DNA from 2 places in the Bradyrhizobium sp. B097 genome. Region 2 is predicted to be linked to the other one. Evidence: riboswitches for the same ligand, from Rfam matches in the RefSeq annotation. Region 2 holds a riboswitch; the other holds the start of a gene.
The links. A riboswitch is a leader RNA that binds a small molecule or an ion and turns the genes downstream of it on or off. The one in region 2 is predicted to bind glycine.

Region 1 (4,280 bases), 190 kb from region 2:
TGCGCAGGCCCGCGGCGAGTACGGTGGCGCGGCGATGCACGCCGCGTGCGATATAGGTCAGGCCTTCGGGGCCGTGATAGACCGCATACATCGAGGCGATCACGGCGAGCAGCACCTGCGCGGTGCAGATGTTGGAGGTGGCCTTCTCGCGGCGGATATGCTGCTCGCGGGTCTGCAGCGCGAGGCGATAGGCCGGTGCACCGCGCGAATCCACCGAAAGGCCGACGATGCGGCCGGGCAGCGAGCGCTTCAGCGTGTCGCGCACCGCCATGTAGGCGGCGTGCGGTCCGCCATAACCCATCGGCACGCCGAAGCGCTGCGCCGAGCCGATTGCGATGTCGGCGCCGAGCTCACCGGGCGAGGTCAGCAGGGCCAGCGACAGCAGGTCCGCGGCGACGATCGCAAGCGCGCCCTTGGCGCGCAGCGATGCGATCGCCGGCCGGAGGTCGCGCACCGCGCCCGTCGTGCCGGGATATTGCAGCAGCGCGCCGAGCACGTCGGCCTTGTCGAGCTCGGTCAGGGGATCGCCGACGACGAGCGCCCAGCCCAATGGGGCGGCGCGCGTGCGCATCACAGCCAGCGTCTGCGGATGCACTTCCTTGTCGACGAAGAACACCTTCGCCTTCACCTGCGAGTGGCGTTCGGCGAGCGCCATCGCTTCGGCCGCCGCGGTCGCCTCGTCGAGCAGCGAGGCGTTGGCGACATCGAGCCCGGTGAGATCGCAGATCATGGTCTGGAAATTGAAGAGGGCCTCGAGCCGGCCCTGGCTGATCTCCGGCTGATACGGCGTATAGGCGGTGTACCAGGCCGGGTTCTCCAGGATGTTGCGCTGGATCACCGCGGGCAGGATGGTGCCGGAATAGCCCTGGCCGATCAGCGAGGTGAACACCTGGTTCTGCGCGGCGAGCTCGCTCATATGCGCGAGCGCTTCGGTTTCGCTCAGCGCCCGGCCGAGATCGAGCGGCGCCTTCTGAAGGATCGACGCCGGCAGCGTCTCATTCATCAGCGCCTGCAGGCTCGCGGCGCCGACCGTCTCCAACATCGCGTTGATGTCGCGCGGGGATGGTCCGATGTGTCGGCGGACGAAATCGGTGGCGGCTTCGTTGATCGGCTTGAAGGGCGCGTTCATGGGCTAATCCTTGGGGTGATCCTCAGGCGGTGTGCGCGGCGTAGGCGGCCTCATCCATCAGGCCGCCGAGTTCGCCCTTGTCTGATATCTTCAGCTTGAAGAACCAGGCCTTGCCGCCGGCATCCGAATTGACCAGCGCGGGCTCGGCCGCGAGCGCCTCGTTGACCTCGATCACTTCGCCGGTGATCGGCGCGTAGACGTCGGAGGCGGCCTTGACGGATTCGACGACGGCAGCGGCCTCGGCCTTCTTCAGGCTGCGGCCGACCTTGGGCAGCTCGACGAACACGACGTCGCCGAGCTGCGACTGCGCGTAATCGGTGATGCCGATCGTGGCGACGTCGCCCTCGATGCGGAGCCATTCGTGGTCGGACGTGTACAGCGTCGTCATGGGGATCGGTCCTTTGGCGTTTAGCGTTTGTAGGTATTGGGAACGAAGGGCGTGGCGGCGACCTTGAGCGGCAGCCGCTGGCCGCGCACTTCGGCGAAAACCGTGGTGCCGACGGCGGAGAGGGCGGTGGGCAGATAGCCCATCGCAACCGGCGCATTGAGGCTCGGGCCGAAGCCGCCCGAGGTCACCTTGCCGATTGGCTCGGTTGAGGTCGGATCGGCAAACAGCGCGGCGCCTTCGCGCACCGGCGCGCGGCCATCGGGCTTCAGGCCGACACGGCGGCGGGAAGCGCCTTGTGCGAATTGGGTGAGAATCTTGTCAGCGCCCGGAAAACCGCCGGCGCGGGCGCCGCCGCTGCGGCGAATCTTCTGCACCGACCATTCCAGCGCGCCTTCGACCGGCGTCGTCGTGGTGTCGATATCGTGGCCATAGAGGCAAAGCCCGGCCTCGAGCCGAAGGCTGTCGCGTGCGCCGAGCCCGATCGGCAGTACATCGGGATTGTCCAGCAGTGCAGTGACCAGAGCCTCCGCCTTGTCTGCGGGCGCGGAAATCTCAAAACCGTCCTCGCCGGTATAGCCGGAGCGCGAGACGAAACAGTCAATGTCACTGAGGCGGCGCGGTCCGGCGTCCATGAATTTCATCGAACTGACATCTGGGCAAAGTTTCGCCAGCGCCGATTCGGCTTTCGGCCCCTGCAGCGCGATCAGCGCGCGATCGGCCAGCGACACGATTTCGCACGCTTCGGAGAGATGCGCGCGCAGATGGGCCTCGTCCTCGGCCTTGCAGGCGGCGTTGACCACCAGGAACAGGTGATCGCCGAAATTCGCCACCATCAGGTCGTCGAGCAGGCCGCCGTCGTCGTTGGTGAATTGCGCGTAGCGCTGCCGTCCCGGCGCGATGCCGGCGATGTCCTGCGGCACCAGTTTTTCCAGTGCGAGCGCCGCGTCGCCGACCTTGCCGGATTTGGCCTTCAGCACGAGCTGTCCCATGTGGGACACGTCGAACAGGCCGGCTTCCTTGCGGGTGTGGAGATGTTCCTTCAGCACGCCGGCGGTGTATTGCACCGGCATGTCATAGCCGGCGAACGGCACCATCTTGGCGCCGCGCGCCAGATGCAGCGCGTGCAGCGGGGTCTGTTTCAGCGGGGAGGTTTCGCGCGCAAGCATCACAGGGCCCTCGCGGTTCCCGCCGGGGACCTATTTCCCCTTGAGAAACCTGCAGAAAGCCCCATCTGTCGCTGTGCCTGAGAGTATTATCCCGTCGGCGGACGCATCGGGGAGAACCCCAGCGCCTCTTTCCAGATGTTAGACGTCACGCGGTCCTTTTGCCTGAGAGTTTCCGGGGCGGTTGCTCCTTCGGCGCCGGCGGTAAGGCCGGTCTCTCCCGACGTGACTAATAACAGGTAGGTAGAAAACACGGCGCCACCAAGACTGTCAACGCAGCTCTCGCTGCTATCCAATGGGCTTTGTGCTGCCGCGGCAAGCCCATGATCCGCCTGCACAGTTTCTGGACACCGCAGCTGGCAATGTCTAAAAGCGTTCGGCCGGAAAATGACGCCTTTTTGCGGCTGGCCGGCCCCTTTTTCCGATTGGATGAACATGAGCAGCGTCAACGACATCAGGTCGACATTTCTGAACTTCTTCAAGGAGAACGGCCACGAGATCGTGGCGTCGTCGCCGCTGGTTCCGCGCAACGACCCGACCCTGATGTTCACCAATGCCGGCATGGTGCAGTTCAAGAACGTCTTCACCGGCGTCGAGAAGCGCGGCTATCAACGCGCCACGACGTCGCAGAAGTGCGTGCGCGCCGGCGGCAAGCATAACGACCTCGACAATGTCGGCTACACCGCGCGGCATCTCACCTTCTTCGAGATGCTCGGCAACTTCTCGTTCGGCGACTACTTCAAGGAGCGCGCGATCGAGCTCGCCTGGAATCTGATCACCAAGGATTTCGGGCTGAAGAAGGACAAGCTGCTCGTCACCGTCTACCACACCGACGACGAGGCCGCCGGCTACTGGAAGAAGATCGCGGGCTTCTCGGACGATCGTATCATCCGCATCGCGACCTCGGACAATTTCTGGGCGATGGGCGATACCGGCCCGTGCGGTCCGTGCTCCGAGATCTTCATCGATCGCGGCGAGCATATCTGGGGCGGACCTCCGGGCAGCCCGGAGGAGGACGGCGATCGCTTCCTCGAATTCTGGAATCTGGTGTTCATGCAGTACGAGCAGGTGACGAAGGAGGAGCGCGTGGCGCTGCCGCGTCCCTCGATCGACACCGGCATGGGGCTGGAGCGCATGGCGGCCATCCTGCAGGGCGTCGAGAGCGTGTTCGAGACCGATCTGTTCCGCCATCTGATCGATGCGGCCGCCTCGGCCCTCGGCCATGGGCCGAACGCGCAGAACGTGGCGTCATACCGGGTGATCGCCGACCATCTGCGCTCCTCGGCGTTTTTGATTGCCGACGGCGTGCTGCCGTCGAACGAGGGCCGCGGCTATGTGCTGCGCCGGATCATGCGCCGCGCGATGCGCCACGCGCAGCTCCTGGGCGCGAGCGAGCCGCTGATGCATCGCCTGGTCTGGGCGCTGGTCCGCGAGATGGGCCAGGCCTATCCGGACCTGGTGCGCGCGGAGAAGTTGATCGAGGAGACGCTGCAGCTGGAAGAGACCCGCTTCCGCAAGACGCTGGTGCGCGGCCTGTCGATCCTCGACGAGAAGAGCGCCGGCCTCAAGAAGGGCGACATGTTCGACGGCGACACCGCGT
Region 2 (4,280 bases):
GCGTCGCGGATGGCATCGAGCGCGAAGATCATTGCCGAGACACCGGCCTTCATGTCCTGCGCGCCACGCCCGAACATCCAGCCTCCGTGCACGGCGCCCGAGAACGGAGGTTGCTCCCAGAGGTCAGCGGGGCCCTCCGGCACCACGTCGATATGACCTTGCAGGATCAGGCTGCGTCCGCTGCCTTTGCTGTTGAGCGTGGCAACGACTTGCTGCGATCCGGCAAGATCGATGCCGTCCATCGGTGCAGCCTTCGGATGGCTCATCAGGTCGACGTCGGCAAGGCTGAACGTATCGACGTCGTAGCGGCGCTTTGCGAATTGCTCGGCCAGCCAGCGTTGTTGCGGCGCTTCCTGTCCGCGCAGGCTGCGGAACTGCACCATGCGCGACAGGAACGCGATCTGATCGTCGAAGTTTCGATCGACGGCCGCGCACAGCTCGGCGGCAATCTGATCCGGCTTGGTCAACGTGTCGTGCGTGTCCGCCACCCCAATGCGCATTGTCCCCTCCCGCGCTGAAGCGCTTTTCCCCAATATGACGCTAGTCGTTGTCATGCGGTGTTTCTCAGCGAATTCCGACTTGGCCACACGCAAATACGCTCATATTCTTCCTCGTCGGCCGGATAATTAGGGGAAAGCTGCGCGGGCGGTCTCTGTCGCATCGACCTGCGATGGCACCATCGAGGGCGTGTCGAGATCGCGCCAGTCATCGATCGCGCCTGCCACCATCTGCGCCGTCGCAGCCGACAGCGTCCAGCCGAGATGACCGTGGCCGGTGTTGTAGAACACGCCCGGAAACCGTCCGGCGCGCACCACCGGCATCATGTTCGGCATCATCGGGCGCAGGCCGGCCCACGGCACGACCCTCGACGTGTCGACGCCGGGAAAATGCTGCCGCACCCAATCCACCAGCGGCTGGATGCGGTCGGCGCGAATGTCGAGGTTGAAACCGTTGAACTCGGCGGTGCCGGCGACGCGGAAGCGGTCGGCGCCGAGCCGGCTGGTGACGATCTTCGCGGCCTCATCGAGCAGGCTGACGGTTGGCGCAGCGTCCCGGCTTTGCGGCGCATCGAGCTGCACGGTGATCGAATAGCCCTTCACCGGATAGACGTTGACGCGGTCGTTGAGCAGGCCTGCGAAGTGGCGGCTCGCGACGCCGGCGCAAATGACGATGCCGTCCGCCTGCAACTCATGTCGCGTCGCGACCTCAGCATCGTGCGAAGCGACTTCGTTCCAGCCGATGCGGAAGCCGTCGTCGCCGCGCGCGATCGCATCGACGTCGGCTTCATGGACGAAGCTCGCGCCGCGGCGGATGCAGGCGTCGGCGAGGCCGCGCGTGAACTTGTGGATATCGCCGGTCGCGTCCGACGGTGTGAAGAAGCCGCCATAGCAGCTCGTCTGCAGCGCGGGTTCGATGCTGCGGATTTCGTCCGCCGTCACCGGCCGGCGGTCGAGCCCGCCTTGTTGCAGCAGCGTGTTGACGCGCAGGCCCGCCTCGAAGCCGGCCTTGTCGTGATAGACGTGCAGGATGCCGCGGCGTTCGAGATCGAAGGCGATATTCTCGCGCTGCGCGATCGAGAACAGATGCTTGCGCGCTTCGATTGCGAGCCGCGTGGTCTCGATGGTGTTGGTGCGATAGCGGCCGATGTGGCCGACGAACTCGCCGATCCAGGAATATTTGTGCCAGCTCGGCTTCGGATTCATCAGCAGCGGCGCGTCGCTTCGAAGCATCCAGCGCAGCCCCTTGAGAATGGTCGCGGCGCTGTTCCACACCTCTGCATTGCTGGCGGAAAGCTGTCCGCCGTTGGCGAATGAGGTTTCCATCGCGGCGTAGCGATGCCTGTCGAGGACAGTCACCCGGTAGCCGCGTTCGAGCAGGGCATAGGCCGTCGTCACGCCGGTGATGCCGGCGCCAATGATTGCGATGTGAGGCATGGTGGTCTTCAGGCTCCCGTGGGTTAGAGTCGCCGAACCACCGGTGAAACCGGCGTCGGCGCCCCATCTGTCACGGTACCTGAGAGCTTGATCCGCATCGGGCCTGGGCCCGATGGCAGACTATCCCCTTCGGTGGACGTCATGGCCCTTGATGTGCGGCCATGTTCGTCTCTCTCCAGATCGTCCTGACGATACAGTCCTTTTGCCTGAGAGTTTCCGGGGCGGTTGCTCCGTCGGCGCCGAAGCAACAACACGAATGTTGTGGCTTCGATCTCTCCCGCATCGTCGCGTTGGACGGCCGGACCGTAGGCGAAGCCTTAAAATTGGACAAGGCTAAATTTCGGTCCGGCAGTGCCAACGTGTTGTGCAGTGCAAATCGATGTCAGTCCAGCGTCGCCAGCAGCGCCGCCATCAGGCGGCCGCGCTCGGCGAGGCTCTCGATCTCGATATGCTCGTTGAGCGTATGTGCATCGGCGCCGCGAACGCCGAGGCCGTCGAGGGTAGGGATGCCCATCGCACCGGTGAAGTTGCCGTCCGATCCGCCGCCGGCGCTGCCGTGCGGCAGATCGAGGCCCATCGCCGCTGCAAGGCCCTTGGCCTTTTCATAGAGCGCCATGGTGCCGGCATCCGGCTCCCATACCGGGCGGGTGACGCCGCGCGTCACCTTGAAGGTCACGTCGTTGGCGGTGCCCGACAGCGCCAGCATGCGCTCGACGCCGCGGTCGAGATCGGCCTGGCGCTTGGCCATGCTGAGCGCTTCGCCGGTGCAGGTCGTTGCGACGCAATTGACCCATTGCCCGCCATGCACGATGCCGACCGAGAAGGTGCAGTCTTCGGTGGTCATGCCGTCGATCGCAATGATTTGCCGGGCCATTTCGCGGATCGCAGAACGGCCGGAAGAAAGTGTCGCGCCGGCATGGCTCGGCTTGCCGACAGCTTCCAGATTGAAGCGCGCGATCGCGTAGCGGCCGGTGACGACGCCGTTGTTCGGCCGGCCGGGCTCCGGCACCAGCACGTATTTGTTGCGCGCGGCCTCCGCCTCGATGATGTCGCGCGTCGACGGCGTGCCGACCTCTTCATCGGGCGTGAACAGCACCGTGATCGGCAGCGGCGTCGTGAAGGACGCGCGCGCCAACTGCCGGATCGCCTCGATCGACAGATAGTTGCCGCCCTTCATGTCGAAGATACCGGGCCCGAAGCACTTGTTGCCTTCGCGCCGCCACGCCAGCTTTTCGATGGTGCCGACCGGGTGCACGGTGTCCAGATGGCCGGCGATGAGGATGCCGGGCTGGCCTTGTTTCGGATGGGGAAAACGGGCGCGGACGCAGCCGGCACAGCCCTGGCGTCCCGCGATGCGTTCGATCGTCGCACCCATGACCGCCATCTCGCGCGCGGCGAGGTCGAGCATGCGCTCGACTGCGGCCGCATCCCATGTCGGGCTCTCGCATTCCACCCAGCTGCGCAGCCCCTGCAGCATCGCTTCGGAATCAAAAGGAAGATTGGCGGGGTTCATGTCTTTTCTCTCTTGTTGTTTGTGCGCGCCGATACGCGTTCGCGTGCGGTACGAAAAGCTCGGAAGACGAGTTTGTAAAGTCAAATGCGCTGCACCAGCGGTTCATTCGTTCGTATACGTTCGATCCTGCCGGAAACCGATTGACGCGCATTGCGCTTGATGCAAGTCTCGATTTCACAAGCCATACAGCATGTTAGTTCGCCTAAATAACGAACCGCATGCATAACGAATAAGCCGGCTTTGACCAGTTACACGTCAGGAGAAATTGCATGTTCCCTATCTCGCGTTGGAAGCACCGCACGCTCGCGGCTGCGTTAACCGCGCTCGCGCTGTCGTTCGCGCCGCAGGAATTGTCCTTTGCGCCGCAGGCTATGGCCGCGGGCAAGACCATCACCGCGGTGATGCACTCGGATCTGCGCGTCATCGATCCGATCCTGACCACCGCCTATATCACGCGAGACCATGGCTACATGGTCTACGACACGCTGGTCGCGACCGACTCCAACTTCAAGATCCAGCCGCAGATGGCGGACTGGAAGGTGTCCGACGACAAGCTCACTTACACGTTCACGCTGCGCGACGGCCTGAAGTGGCACGATGGAACGCCGGTGACCGCGGAAGACTGTGTCGCTTCGCTGAAGCGCTGGGCCAAGGTCGACGGCATGGGCCAGAAGCTGATGGACTTCACGGCGAGCTTAGAGGCCACCGATGCGAAGACGATCACGCTGAAGCTGAAGGAGCCCTACGGCCTGGTGCTGGATTCGATCGGCAAGCCGTCGTCGCGCGTCGCCTTCATGATGCCGAAGCGGCTGGCCGAAACGCCGCCGGACAAG

Region 1: it holds a riboswitch for glycine, as region 2 does, so the genes downstream of both, gcvT (glycine cleavage system aminomethyltransferase GcvT) here and AAFG07_RS16960 (D-amino acid dehydrogenase) in region 2, are expected to answer to the same signal.

The regions. Positions count from the first base shown of each region.
Region 1 is NZ_CP152412.1:3,459,778-3,464,057, forward strand. It holds gene gcvP (aminomethyl-transferring glycine dehydrogenase) at 1-1,129, opposite strand, end outside; gene gcvH (glycine cleavage system protein GcvH) at 1,152-1,517, opposite strand; gene gcvT (glycine cleavage system aminomethyltransferase GcvT) at 1,538-2,683, opposite strand; glycine riboswitch at 2,825-2,913, opposite strand; gene alaS (alanine--tRNA ligase) at 3,116-4,280, shown strand, end outside.
Region 2 is NZ_CP152412.1:3,648,637-3,652,916, forward strand. It holds gene AAFG07_RS16955 (ArgE/DapE family deacylase) at 1-500, opposite strand, end outside; gene AAFG07_RS16960 (D-amino acid dehydrogenase) at 627-1,934, opposite strand; glycine riboswitch at 2,000-2,115, opposite strand; glycine riboswitch at 2,119-2,224, opposite strand; gene AAFG07_RS16965 (M20/M25/M40 family metallo-hydrolase) at 2,317-3,447, opposite strand; gene AAFG07_RS16970 (ABC transporter substrate-binding protein) at 3,717-4,280, shown strand, end outside.